One region of the Actinospica sp. genome, then DNA from elsewhere that is predicted to be linked to it. Evidence: riboswitches for the same ligand, from Rfam matches in the RefSeq annotation. Region 1 holds a riboswitch; each other region holds the start of a gene.
What was found. Region 1 has a riboswitch for cyclic di-AMP ahead of VG296_RS16250 (transglycosylase family protein). Riboswitches for the same ligand answer to the same signal wherever they lie in the genome.
Positions count from the first base shown of each region.

Region 2: linked by a shared signal. The riboswitch ahead of VG296_RS26345 (hypothetical protein) and the one ahead of VG296_RS16250 (transglycosylase family protein) in region 1 are both predicted to bind cyclic di-AMP.
Region 3: linked by a shared signal. The riboswitch ahead of VG296_RS06825 (C40 family peptidase) and the one ahead of VG296_RS16250 (transglycosylase family protein) in region 1 are both predicted to bind cyclic di-AMP.

Region 1 is NZ_DASZKT010000129.1:24,441-29,023, reverse strand. It holds gene prfA (peptide chain release factor 1) at 1-640, shown strand, start outside; gene prmC (peptide chain release factor N(5)-glutamine methyltransferase) at 687-1,538, shown strand; gene VG296_RS16255 (L-threonylcarbamoyladenylate synthase) at 1,596-2,237, shown strand; gene VG296_RS16250 (transglycosylase family protein) at 2,310-3,023, opposite strand; cyclic di-AMP (ydaO/yuaA leader) riboswitch at 3,032-3,241, opposite strand; gene glyA (serine hydroxymethyltransferase) at 3,604-4,583, shown strand, end outside.
Region 2 is NZ_DASZKT010000230.1:20,803-25,385, forward strand. It holds gene VG296_RS26335 (amidohydrolase) at 1-769, shown strand, start outside; gene VG296_RS26340 (GNAT family N-acetyltransferase) at 770-1,210, opposite strand; gene VG296_RS26345 (hypothetical protein) at 1,314-2,147, opposite strand; cyclic di-AMP (ydaO/yuaA leader) riboswitch at 2,158-2,358, opposite strand; gene VG296_RS26350 (hypothetical protein) at 2,510-2,845, opposite strand; gene VG296_RS26355 (hypothetical protein) at 2,811-3,374, shown strand; cyclic di-AMP (ydaO/yuaA leader) riboswitch at 3,400-3,559, opposite strand; gene VG296_RS26360 (MarR family winged helix-turn-helix transcriptional regulator) at 3,792-4,253, shown strand; gene VG296_RS26365 (hypothetical protein) at 4,298-4,489, shown strand; gene serB (phosphoserine phosphatase SerB) at 4,523-4,583, opposite strand, start outside.
Region 3 is NZ_DASZKT010000043.1:12,700-17,282, forward strand. It holds gene VG296_RS06820 (ABC transporter ATP-binding protein) at 1-562, shown strand, start outside; gene VG296_RS06825 (C40 family peptidase) at 798-1,811, opposite strand; cyclic di-AMP (ydaO/yuaA leader) riboswitch at 1,815-1,973, opposite strand; gene VG296_RS06830 (hypothetical protein) at 2,414-3,307, opposite strand; gene pcrA (DNA helicase PcrA) at 3,444-4,583, shown strand, end outside.

The DNA.
Region 1 (4,583 bases):
CGACTCGGATCTCGGCGGCTACAAGGACGTCTCACTGGCCGTCAAGTGGCGCGGCACGCCGCAGCCGGGCGAGGGCATCTGGGCCAGGCTCAAGTACGAGGGCGGCGTGCACCGGGTGCAGCGCGTGCCGGTGACCGAGTCGCAGGGCCGGATCCACACCTCCGCGGCCGGCGTGCTGGTGCTGCCAGAGGCCGAGGAGGTGGACGTCGAGATCAACGCGAACGACCTGCGCATCGACGTCTTCCGCTCCTCCGGGCCCGGAGGCCAGTCGGTGAACACGACCGACTCCGCGGTGCGCATCACGCACCTGCCCACCGGCGTCGTGGTCTCCTGCCAGAACGAGAAGTCGCAGCTGCAGAACAAGGAGTCCGCGATGCGGATCCTGCGCGCGCGACTGCTCGCCTTCGCGCAGGAGGAGGCCGAGAAGGAGGCCTCGGACGTGCGCAAGAGCCAGATCCGCACGATGGACCGCTCCGAGCGCATCCGCACCTACAACTTCCCGGAGAACCGGCTCTCCGACCATCGCACCGGATTCAAGTCCTACAACCTGGACCAGGTGCTGGACGGGGACCTGGACGCGGTGATCCAGTCCTGCGTGGACGCCGACCTCGCGGCGAAGCTCGCCGGGAACGGGGACTGAGCGGGAGATGACCACCCCCTCCGAGACCCGCGCGACGCCGCCGGGGCTGAACCTGCTGCTGTCGGAGGTCGCGCTCGCCGCCGCGCGGCTGGCCGAGGCCGGGGTGGACTCGCCGCGCGCCGATGCCGAGGAGCTCGCGGCCTGGACGCACGGGGTGACCCGCGGCCGGCTGCACACCGTGCGGGACGGCGACTTCGACGCGCGCTACTGGGAGGCGGTGGCCCGGCGGGAGAACCGCGAGCCGCTGCAGCACATCACCGGCCGCGCCTACTTCCGCTACCTCGAGCTGGCCGTCGGCCCCGGGGTGTTCGTGCCGCGGCCGGAGACCGAGGTCATGGTCGGCTGGGCGATCGACCGGCTGCGCGAGCTGGACATCGCCGAACCGCTGATCGTGGACCTGTGCTCGGGATCCGGCGCGATCGCGCTGGCCATAGCGCAGGAGGTGCCGCGGGCCCAGGTGCACGCGGTGGAGCTGTCCGACGAGGCGCTGGTGTGGACCAGGCAGAACGTGGCCGACAGCCGGGTGATCCTGCATCAGGCGGACGCGCGCACGGCCCTGCCCGAGCTGGACGGCCAGGTGGACCTGGTCATCACGAACCCGCCGTACATCCCGCTGACCGAGTGGGAGTACGTGGCACCCGAGGCCCGCGAGTACGATCCGCAGCTGGCGCTGTTCTCCGGCGAGGACGGGCTCGACATGATCCGCGCGCTCGAGCGGGCCGCGCACCGTCTGCTGCAGGCCGGGCGCTGGCTGGCCGTGGAGCACTCGGATCAGCAGGGCGGCGCGGTGCAGCGGATCTTCCTGGAGGAGTACGGCTGGGTGGAGGCGGGCGACCACCGCGACCTGACCGGCCGACCGCGATTCTTCACCGCCCGTAAGGACGGTCCCCGCAATTGACCTGACTCGACGTCAGGTGCGAAATTACTTCCTCGATTCCTGGAGGCTGTGAGTACCGTGAGCCGCCGCTACGACTGCGCCGAACCGGACCAGCGGGCGGTCGGCCTGCGCGAGGCCGCCTCGACGATCCGCCGGAGTGACCTGATCGTGCTGCCGACCGACACCGTGTACGGCATCGGCGCCGATGCCTTCTCCAGCAGCGGGATCGCCGCGCTGCTGGCGGCCAAGGGCCGCGGCCGGGACATGCCGGTGCCGGTGCTGGTCGGTTCGCCGAGCACGCTGCACGGCCTGGTGTCGAAGTTCCCGGAGAACGGCTGGGACCTGGTGGACGCGTTCTGGCCGGGCGCGCTGACCATCGTGGCGCGGCACCAGCCGTCGCTGCAATGGGACCTCGGCGACGCGCGCGGCACCGTCGCGCTGCGGATGCCGCTGCACCCGGTGGCCATCGAACTGCTGATGCAGACCGGCCCGCTCGGGGTCTCCTCGGCGAACAAGACCGGGCACGCGCCGGCGACCACCGCCTCCGAGGCGCAGGATCAGCTCGGCACCGCCGTGGACGTGTACCTGGACGGCGGACAGACCGCGGACAATGTGCCCTCCTCGATCGTGGATCTCACCGGCGAGGCGCCGAAACTGCTCAGAGAGGGCGCGCTCACTTTCGAGGAGATCGCCAAGGTGGCCACGAATCTGACGCGCTGAATTCTTTTATTCAGGCAGGCCGAAATCCCGGACGCAGCGAATGCGTCCGGGATTTCGGGTTATTGCTTAACCTCAGCCGAGGTTGAGGACCTGGCCCGGGAAGATCAGGTTCGGGTTCGAGCCGATGGTCGACTCGTTGTTGGTGTACAGCGAGTGCCAGTCGGAGACGCCCTCCTTGGCGGCGATGCCCGAGAGGGTGTCGCCGGACTGCACGGTGTAGCTGCCGCTCTTCGAGCTGGAGCTCGAGGAGGAGGACGAGGCGGCCGGGGTGGAGCTCGAGTCCGAGGAGCTGGTGTTGCTCGAGGTGGACGAGCTGTTGTCCGAGGTGGACGGGGTGGAGCTCGTGTCCGTGGACGACGAGGTGCTCGAGGAGCTGGAGCTGTCCGAGGAGGACGAGCCCGAGGTGTTGGTGCCGGTGTAGGTGGTGGAGCTGCCCGCGTTGGCGCCGCACACCGGCCACGCGCCGATGCCCTGGCCGGCCAGGACGGCCTCGGCCACGGTGATCTGGTCGGCCTCGGAGGCCAGGTTGGCGGACGCGGCGTACTGGTCGCCGCCGTAGGCGTCCCAGGTGGACTGGGTGAACTGCAGGCCGCCGTAGAAGCCGTTGCCGGTGTCCGCGGCCCAGTTGCCGGAGGACTCGCAGTTCGCGATGGCGGTCCAGTTCACGGAGTCGGCGGACGCGGTGCCGGCCAGGGCGACCGGAATGGCGATCGCGGCGCCGGCGATGGCGGCGGTGGCTACGGCGCGGCGGGTGAAGGACTTGGAGGCAAGAGCGTGCTTGGGCATGCTGAAGTCGTTTTCCTCTCCCACGCCTGCGAAGTGAGCTGTCGGATTCGGGCCGGAAAGTAGCCCTACCTCCGAAGACCACAGTCCCCGGTCGGATTCACCCCGAGCCGTTGCGAACGGAGAATCTCCCGTCGCCCCGGCGAAGTTTGGTTCCTCCGCTCCAGCCCTCAAGGGTTTTGGTTGCCGTGATCGGAGGGCTGGATTAGGCGTTCTCGATCACGGTGCCCGGTATGCCGGGCGTCTTCGACGGTAAACAGTTCTTCAGCAGGATTTCAAATTAAACGTACGTGGGCAGGATCACATCAACTGGCAGTGATAACAATATAACTCTACGTATCAAATTAATCATCATTTATCACGGAGAGTGTATCGGTAATGCCTGACAAGTAGTGTGACTCTTTCGGCGTGTCCGGAGAGCGATCGTCCGGTCACCCGGCGCGCGCGGCGGTTCGTGAGCCCGCCGTGAAGCAGACACGCGAGATCCTCGGCCCCGTCCTAGTGCCAGATCCCGGAACCGCACCTACTGTGGACTGGTAACCGCACGGATCCCCCGGTTTCCCTCCCTAGGAGCGTGGTCCTGATGGCCGCCGTCGCCGCTCCCGCCCACGCGACGCCGCACGCCGCGGCGCCCTTCTACGGTCCGGACTTCGCCGCCCTGGTCCGCACGGACCCGCAGGTGGCCGGCATCGTCCTGGACGAGCTGGAACGCCAGCGGGGCAGCCTCCAGCTGATCGCGAGTGAGAACCCGACCTCGCCCGCGGTGCTGGCCGCGCTCGGCTCCGTGCTCTCCAACAAATACGCCGAGGGCTACCCCGGCCGGCGCTACTACGGCGGCTGCGCCGAGGTGGACCGGGCCGAGCGGCTCGCGATCGAGCGGGCCAGGGAGCTGTTCGGCGCCGAGCACGCCAACGTCCAGCCGCACTCCGGCGCCTCGGCCAACCTCGCGGTCTACGCGGCGCTGCTGCATCCCGGCGACCGCGTGCTGGCGATGGCCCTGCCGCACGGCGGGCACCTCACCCACGGCTCGCCGGGCAACTTCTCCGGCACCTGGTTCCAGGCCATCGGCTACCCCGTGCGCGAGGACAACGAGCTGATCGACTACGACCGGGTGCACGAGCTGGCCCGGGCGCACCGGCCGCGGCTGATCATCTGCGGCGCCACCGCGTACCCCCGGCTGATCGACTTCGCCGCCTTCCGGCGGATCGCGGACGAGGTGGGCGCCTATCTCCTGGTGGACGCCGCGCACATCGCCGGCCTGGTCGCCGGGGGAGCGGTGCCCTCGCCGGTGCCGTACGCCGACGTGGTGACCATCGCCACGCATAAGACACTGCGCGGTCCCCGCGGCGGCGCGATCCTGTGCAAGGCCGGACTGGCCGACGCGATCGACCGCGCCGTGTTCCCCTTCGCGCAGGGTGGTCCGCTGATGCACGCGGTAGCGGCCAAGGCGGTGGCCTTCGGCGAGGCGGCCACGCCCGAGTTCGCCGCGTACAGCAAGCAGGTCGTGGTCAACTGCCAGGCGCTCACCTCGGCGCTGGCCGAGGAGGGCATGCGGCCGGTGAG
Region 2 (4,583 bases), on a different contig from region 1:
CATGCAGGACGGGATCATCGAGAACGGGACGGCCGCGCTGACATCGCCGTACGTGCAGCCGTGCGCATGCGGCGGCCCGGCCGGGAACAGCGGCCTGAGTTTCATCGACCCGGAGCTGCTGCGCGGCTACGTGACGCGCCTCGACAGCGAAGGCTTCCAGGTGCATTTCCACGCGCTCGGCGATCGGGCCGTCCGCGAGGTCCTGGATGCGATCGAGGCGGCTCGCAAGGCCAACGGCACGAGCGTTCACCGTCACCATCTCGCGCATCTCCAGGTCGTCCATCCCGAGGACATCGCGCGCTTCGCGGCCCTCGACGCGATCGGGAACATCCAGCCGCTGTGGGCCTGCCACGAACCGCAGATGGACGAGCTCGCGATCCCGGTCCTCGGTCCGCGGCGCGCCGATTGGCAGTACCCGTTCAACGCGTTGCTGACGAGCGGTGCCAGGCTCGCGGCGGGCAGCGACTGGCCGGTTTCCAGCCCCGATCCGATCCAGGGCATCCACGTCGCGGTCAACCGGGTCACGCCCGGCGAGGGCGGCGCGCCGCTCACCCCGGATCAGCGGCTCAGCCTCAGCGAAGCGCTCACGGCCTACACCGCGGGGACCGCGTACGTGAACCATCTCGACAACACCGGGCGCATCGCCCCCGGGATGCTCGCCGACCTGGCCGTACTCGACCGCGACCCCTTCGACGGGCCGAGCGGGGCGATCCACGAGACGCGCGTGGCCGCCACGTACGTCGGCGGCGCCTTGGTGTACGAACGCTGATCAGCGGGGCGTACGCAGCATGAAGATGTCCACGGGAGTCTCGGTGACGACGGTGAATCCATGCCGCTCGTACAGCCGTCGCGCCGGGCTCCCGTGCAGGACATTGACGCGGACGACGAGGTGTTCGCGGTCGCAGCGCTCGAGCAGCCTGCTGAGCACGGCCGAGCCGATGCCCTTGCCCTGCCGGCGCGGGTCCAGATAGAAGTGCTCGAGCCAGTGTGCGTCGATATCCGGACGAAGCGCGATACAGCCGGCGAACTCGCCCTCGACCTCGATCACCCAGGTGTGCTCGGCGGCGAATCCGTTGCGTAGCCGCTGGCGCACGCGATCGGGGTCGAAGCGGCCGATCCGCTCGAGATCCGCACGCATCGTCACCGCGCGTAACTCCGCGATCGGCTCAACGTCCGCATCTTCGGCGGGGCGCAACTCCCAATCTGCCATGACCGGGAGACTAGCGCACTGAGCTGCACTTAGTCGCTATGAGGAGGTTAAAGAACCGGGCTCCGCGGCGGCCGCGGAGCCCGGTGTGCGGGGGAGAAGGGGATCAGGAGTTCGCGATGGTGTGCACCATGTACGCGGCCTGACTCTCCCACTGCGAGTACAGCGAGCCGTCGAAGGAGCGCTGCACGGACTGCGCGGCGTCGGACAGGTTCATGTTCTGGTAGTCCGACGGCAGTTCCCTGAGGAACGCCTTCGACGCGTACGCCGGGTCGGTCAGCTCGGACGCGGAGCCCCAGCCCATCGACGGACGCTGCTGGAAAAGGCCCAGCGAGTCGGCGTTTGTCGCGGTGGTCAGGTTGTGCAGCGAGGACTCCTGCATGGCCGTGGCCACGGCTATGGTCGCGGCGTACGCCGACATGTTCAGGTCCTTGGCGGCCTGCACGATCGAGGTGGCGTTGTTCCACTGGTCGGAGTCCGGGCTGAAGCGCTGCTGCGAGCCCTCGATGCCGGTCGGCTCGAGGTCCGAGTAGCCCACGCCCGCGTAAGGCTTCGAAGACACCGTCGTCGCGCTCTTCGCCGCGGGGGCCGCGGCCGCGGCCGTGCTCTTGGCCGCGGTGCTCGTCGTGGTGGTCTTCGCCGCGGTGGGCTTGGACGCGGTGGACTTGGACGCGTTGCTCGTGGTCGCGGAGGTCTTGGCCGCGGCCGCGGTGCTCTTCGCGGCGGTGCTCGTCTTGGCGGCGGCCGAGCTCTTCTTGGCGGCCGTCGCATGCTGCGCGACGACGCTCTTCACGGAGGACGCGGCGGTGTGCCGCGTCGAGTCCGCGGAGGCGGTGAGCGGGGTGGCGATGGTGAGGGCCGTGGCGGCGAGCGCCAGACCGATCGCGGGGACGTGGTGGATCTTGACGCGCTTGAGCGCGCGGGCATGACGGAACGACACGGGTGTAGACAGCCTCTCCTTCGGCCGCCTACCGGGTTAGCTGTCGGGTTCGGGCGGAAGGTGAGGTTCGCCCTACGGTCCTTCATGCACGTGGAGTCATACTCTGATCACGATGTGCACCCAGGGACCGATTCACCCCGGGGACCACCGCTGCGACGCGGCGAACATTGGGTCCCCGGCTCCCCTCGCGGGGACTCGGCGGGTGCGACCGGTGCCGGACGGATTCCACGGCGTCAGCCGGTCGCACAAGAAACGACCATACATACCTTGTCGCGACTTGTCACAAATCGTATGCAAAACGGACAGAGCGTGACCGATGGGCCACGCTCTGCCGAGAAATTCATGAGTTTCCGGCGGTTCGGTCAGCTGGGCGCCTGCCCGTTGACGATGTCGTACACCATCGTCGTGGCCTGCTTCTGCCACTGTGCGTAAGCGGTCGGATACCCGGAGCGCTGCACGTCCTGCGCGGCCTCCCAGAGGTAGATGCTCTGGTAGTCCGGCGCGTCCGCCTCGAGCGCGGCCAGGAAGGCGTTCGCGGCGTACGAGGGGGTGGTCAGCTCGTCGTAGGTGCCCCAGCCCTGCGAGGGCCGCTGCTGGAACAGGCCCACCGAGTCCGCGTTGGTCGCGGAGGTGAGGTTGATCAGCTGGGACTCCTGTATCGAGGTGGCCACGGCGACGACCGCCGCGTACAGCGGCATGCCGCGCTTCTCGGCCACCTGGACTATCGCCCGGGCGTTCTCCCACTGGTCGGTGCTCGGCGTGAACGTGTTCTGCGATCCGTACTCGGCCACCGGCTCGAGCTGGCCCCAGGTGACCGACGCGTACGGGTTCGAGGACGTCGGGCTCGCCGAGGCCTTCGCACTCGCGCTCGCGCTGGCCGACGCGGAGGCGGAAGCCGAGGCGGACGCCGACGCCGAGGCGCTGGCGGAGGCCTTCGCCGAGGCGGATATCTTCACCGAGGTCGCCTTAGGCACCGTCGTGGTCTGCGCGGCGCTGGGCTGCGCGCTCGCCGTCGTGGCCTGGACCGGCACCGCGTCCGCGGTCGCCGGGTGGGGGGCGCTGCTCGGAGCGTGCCCGCTGATCGTCATCGCCGCGGCCACGCCGCCCGGCGCGCCGACCACGGTTCCCGCGAGTGCCGCGACGGTTATCGCCGGGTACTTCCGGGTCCAGGACTGGCTGGCGTCGGAACGGACGATCGGCGATTTGCGGCTGTGTTTGGCGCTGTGACTGCCCACGGTCGGTTGAACGGCCCTCTCCTTCGGCCGCCTACCGGGTTAGCTGACGGGTTCGGGCGGAAGAAGGTCGCCCTACGGCCTTGCCCCGATGGGTGGGACGCGGCCGATTCACCCCGGGGATTCCCAGGCCTGGACCTGGTGAGTTGGGTCCCCGGCTCCCCTCGCGGGGACTCGGCGGGCGCGTCCGGTGTCGCGGGTTCGCGACGTCCGCCGGCTGCGCTGAGGCCAGAACCTAACAGATCGACCCGGCGCATGTCACCGATTCGTCTCGAAGTTGCCACAAGCTTGACTCGGCGTGAGATCCGGCTAACCAACAGTGGATGGGCGACTGCCGTCCGCGACCGTCTGGTAAGGGTCTTGAGGCTCGTCTAGCGGACGCTTTGCAGCCCCCTGCGGTTAACCTGGTGCCGTGAACGCCGATACCGAGTCCGCCCCCGGGGATCCCAACGCCGCCGATCCGCAGGAGATCGCCCGGCTCCGGGTGGCCATCGGCCGCCTGCACCGCCGGATGGTCCAGCGCACCTCCGGCAATCTGACGTTCTCCCAGACCTCCGCGCTCGTCGCGGTGGAGAAGGTCGGCCCGATCCGGCTCGGCGAACTCGCCAACCGCGAACGCGTCGCCGCCCCCTCGATGACCCGCACCGTCTCCGGCCTGGTCGAGACCGGACTGCTCAACCGCGTCGGCGACCCCCAGGACGGCCGCTCCTTCCTGCTGAGCATCACCGACCTCGGCCGCGAGTTCCTCGAGGGCCTGCGCACCGAGCGCAACGCAGCCCTGGCCGAGGGCGTCTCCCGCCTCGCCCCCGCCGAGTACGCGGCGCTGCGGGCCGCGCTGCCGGTGCTCGAGCACCTCGCCGAACAGGAGATGTGACCCCGGGCGCAGCCGACCGGGGGACGGGTGGCACCATGGCCCGCATGGACGTGCAGGACCAGGACCAGACTCCCGAGACCCCGTCGGACGCCGTCGAGCAGGAGTGGCCGCCGCGCGCCTGGCGCGAGACCACCCGCTCGGCCGGCCACCGGCAGGCGCTCTACGTCAGCCTCGGCATGCTCGCGATCTTCGGCGTCCTCGTCTTCGTCGCGATCTGGGCCTCGCACAACGGCTGAGGCCGCTCGCCGCCGAGCGGCCGCCGGGCGCGGCTAGGAGAGCTCCGAGTCCCCGGTCAGTTCCGCGATCTCGTCGCCCGGGATGCCGAGCAGG
Region 3 (4,583 bases), on a different contig from region 1:
CGGCGTGGACCTGCGTGACTACGACCTCGCCGGCTACCGCGGGCATCTCGGCGTCGTCCCGCAGGAGGCGTATCTGTTCCCCGGCACCGTGGCCGAGGCCATCGCCTACGGCCGTCCCAACGCCTCCGACGCCGAGGTCGAGGCGGCGGCCCGGGCCGTCGGCGCGCACGAGATGATCGCCAGGCTCTCCGGCGGCTACCTCCACCAGGTCGGCGAGCGCGGCCGCAGCCTGTCCTCGGGCCAGCGCCAGCTGCTCGCCCTCGCCCGCGCCTACCTCGTGGACCCGGACATCCTGCTGCTCGACGAGGCGACCGCGTCCCTCGACCTGGCCAGCGAGGCGGCCGTGACCCGCGCCATGGACGAGGTCTCCCGCGCCCGCACCACCCTCGTCGTCGCGCACCGCCTCACCACCGCGGCCCGCGCCGACCGCATCCTCGTCCTCGACGGCGGCCTCATCGTCGAGGACGGCACGCACGACGACCTGCTCGCCGCGGACGGACCGTACGCGCGACTGTGGAACAGCTTCATGCACGCGAGCTCGGAGGGCGCCGCGGCGCTCTAGGTCGAGATCCAGGCCGAGATCCAGTCCGAGATCTAGGCCGAGGTCGAGGTCCGGGGAAAAGTATTAGCGCCCGGATCGCCGGTGGGTTGGGCTCCGCTTGCCGCACAAGGGGGAGAGGTTGCGGCTCACGTCGCCCCGGCGATCCGGGCGCTCGATGGCAGCGCCCTCACGAGGGGGAGGGGGTAGAGAACGCCGCCAGGTCACATGGCCTGAGGTGTTCTTGCGTGGCAGGAGGCTACGGGCGGCCGAAGCCGGCGACCTGCATGCCGATGTTGGACAGCGAGATCTCGCGGACCGTCGCTCCGGTGTGCGGTGCGTCGATGACCATGCCGTCACCGATGTAGATGCCGACGTGGCCGACGTAGCCGGGGCTGTCGAAGAAGAAGACCAGGTCGCCGGGCTCGGCGGAGGACTCGCTGACGGACGTCGTGACGCTCATCTGCTCGGCGGCGTTGTGCGGCAGCGAGACGCCCGCGGCGGCCCACGCCTCCATCGTCAGTCCGGAGCAGTCGAACGTGGAGGGGCCGGAGGCGGCGTAGACGTACTCGTCACCGAGCTTCGACTTCGCGTACGCCACGGCTATCGCGGCGCGGGAGTTCGGGGCGACCGCCGTCACGGTGTTCGACGTGCTGCCGCCGCCGGAGACGATCGTCTGCTGCTGCGCCGCGCTCAGGGTGCTGATCACGGACTTCGCCTGGGCGGTCGCGGACAGCGCGGAGGTCTTCTGCTTCTTCGCCGTGTTCACGGCCGCCTGCTGCTGGGTCAGCTCCGTCTGGGCGAGCTTCTGGTCGGCGGCGACCTGCGACTTGGCGGTGGCCAGCTCCTTGAGCAGCTGGGCTTCCTTCTGCGAGATCTCGTTGCTGGCCAGCGCCTTGTTGAGGTAGGTCTCCGGGCTGGACTCCAGCGCGAGTTCCAGGGTCGAGGACATCCCGGCGCTCTCGTACTGCTGTGCGGCCTGCAGGCCCATCGTGCGCTGCAGCGAGCTCATCTCGGCGGTGGCGCTGGAGATCTGCGCCTGGAGGGCGTTCACCTTCGTCTGCAGCGTCGCGGCCTGCTCGGTGGCGGCGTTGTAGGCCTCGGTGGCGGCCTCCGACTGCTGCATCTTCTGGTTGTAATCGGCCTTGGCCTGCGTCAGGGTCTCGGCGTGCGCGCTGCCCTGCATCAGCAGGGTGGAGCCGGCGGCTACGCCGACCAGGGCTACAGCCGAGGCCTTTCGCGTCGAGAGTTTCGGGGCGCGATGAGACGGCATGCGTTCCTCTTCCGGTGGCGCCTACCGGGTTAGCTGACGGGTTCGGGCGGGAAAAGTCGCCCTACACCTTGCCTTCGCGGTTCGCGGCTGCGAACCGGTCGGGCGCGGTGATTCACCCCGGTGCTTGCGGGTGGGTCCCCGGCTCCGCGGCGGTCCCGTTCCGTCCGCGTCCCGCGGTGTTCGCGGTGCACGGCCCGGTGGTGGGGCCCGCCGATTGGACTCGGCGCGGATATCCGCCGGGGGTCTGGCGACCCCGCGTGGGGCGGTATCTGGGTGTGGACTCTAGCGATCCGGTTGCGGGGCTTCGATTTTTCGGCCCCGCTCTTTAACGTCTCTTTGCCCGTGTCGTGATCGATCCGTGGCCATTCGCGAGCCGACGGGACCCGGAGAATAGTGCGCGTCTGGCGTGCTCTGACCGTTTTGCCGGGTGGGCGAAACGGACGAAACGGCTCGGTGGCCGAGCCGTTTCGTGATGCTCCACGGGGGAGAGATCTTGCCGACGGGCTGTCGGCAAGATCTCGAAGGCTCTCATTCTCATGAGGCCCGGATAGTGTGCACGCTCTGATACCCGCCGGTCAACACGCTGTCGCGGTCCGGGTTCGTCAGGGGGAGCCGGTGCTCGTCGCGCCGCCTGCCTGCGGCGAGCCGGAGGCCGTGCCGGTGGACTTGGTCGACCCGGCGGCGCTCGGGGACGTCGAGGGGCTCGCCGAGGACGTCGCAGAATTCGACGACGATGCCGAGGACGACGCCGTGGCACCGGAGCTCTTCGACCCCGTCGAGTCCGCGGACGCCGACGAGCCGTCGTTCGCCGCGCCGTGCGTCGTCTCGGTCACGGTGGTCGTCGTGGTGGTGGACGGCGTGGTGGACGAGCCCGCGCTGCGCACCGGGGCGCCGGCGAAGATGCCGACGACGATCGCCACGCTGAACACGGCGACGATCGCGGCGGCGATGCCCATCGGCTTGCGGTATCTGAGGATCCGCGCGAGGCGAGACGGCTTCTCGGCCGCCTCGGCGGGCGCGATCAGCTGAGTCCGCTCGGCGTCGATGCCCGGCGGCAGGATCAGCTTCGTGTCCTCGCGGATGACCCGGGTCTCGGCCGTGGCCTCCTTGGGGGTCCACGGCTCCGCCGCGTTCGCACCGTAGAAACGTCCGGCGGGGACCTTCGCGGTCGCGTCGGACTCCTCGGCGGTCTCGCCCCCGGCCGCCTCCTCGTCGACCTCGACCTCGATGAACTCGCCGTTCACCAGCAGCGTCTGCTTGATCTTGTGCCCGCCGGTGCGGAACACGTGCCCCCAGATCGCCGCGCCCGTGGTCGCGACCACCGAACCGACCGCGGCCCCGATGACCGTGCCCGCCACACCGAGGTACGAGGCGACGACCGAGGCGGAGCAGGCCGCCAACGCAGAAGCCGCGACCTGACTGGTGGTCAGATTCAGTCGCGGCTTCTTTGCCAGGGTTTCCTGCTCGTCTCGTGCCTCGTCCTCGCGCTCGCTCATGCATCCCCTGGGATCAGACGTTCTCGTTATTCAACCGTAATGCAAATCACGCCGCCGGACCGTCCGCGCCCGCACGGCCTGTGACCGAACTCACGGGGACCGCGATTGTCGGCGGACGGTTCTAGACTCGGGTCCGATGAGCGGTTACGAGACCCCCCTGTTCGACCTGCCCAAGCCGCCCGCCCCCGCGCGGCACCAGGCAGGGTCCGTGCTGCCCGGCCTCGGCCGCCCGGCCCGCCGCGAGGAGGAGCGGGGGGATCTGCCCTCGTCGGCGAAGGCCCCCGCCCGGCCCGCTCCGGTGGCGCCGCGGGACCTGAACGCGATGCTGGACGGCCTCAACCCCGCCCAGCGCGAGGCCGTCGTGCACGCGGGATCGCCGCTGCTGATCGTCGCCGGCGCCGGCTCCGGCAAGACCCGGGTGCTCACCAACCGGATCGCCTATCTGCTCGGCGAGCGCGGTGTGCACCCCGGCGAGATCCTGGCCATCACCTTCACCAACAAGGCCGCCGCCGAGATGCGCGAGCGGGTGGAGGCGCTGATCGGCCCGCGGGCCCGGATGATGTGGGTCTCCACCTTCCACTCCGCCTGTGTGCGGATCCTGCGACGCGAGCACGAGCACCTGCGGCTGCCCTCGTCCTTCACCATCTACGACGCGGACGACTCGCGGCGGCTGATGGCGCAGGTCGCCCGCGACCTCGACCTGGACGTCAAGCGGCATCCCCCGCGCGGTCTGCTCGCCGCGGTGTCCTCGCTCAAGAACGAGCTCATCGACCACGAGTCGGCGCGGGACGCCGCGCAGTCGGACCGCGAGGCGCTGATCGCCGAGGTCTACGGCGTCTACCAGAACCGGCTGATCGCGGCGAAGGCGCTGGACTTCGACGACCTGATCATGACGACGGTCAACCTCTTCCAGGCCTTCCCGGCCGTCGCCGAGAGCTACCGCCGCCGCTTCCGGCACGTGCTGGTCGACGAGTACCAGGACACGAACCACGCGCAGTACGTGCTGGTGCGCGAGCTCGTCGGCCCCGCGGACGGGGAGGTGCCGCCCGCCGAGCTGTGCGTGGTCGGCGACGCGGACCAGTCGATCTACGCCTTCCGCGGCGCGACGATCCGCAACATCCTCGAATTCGAGGCCGACTACCCGAACGCCAAGACCATCCTGCTCGAGCAGAACTACCGCTCCACCCAGACCATCCTGACCGCGGCCAACGCGGTGATCGCGAAGAACCGCGGCCGCAAGGCGAAGAATCTGTGGACCGATTCGGGCGCGGGCGAG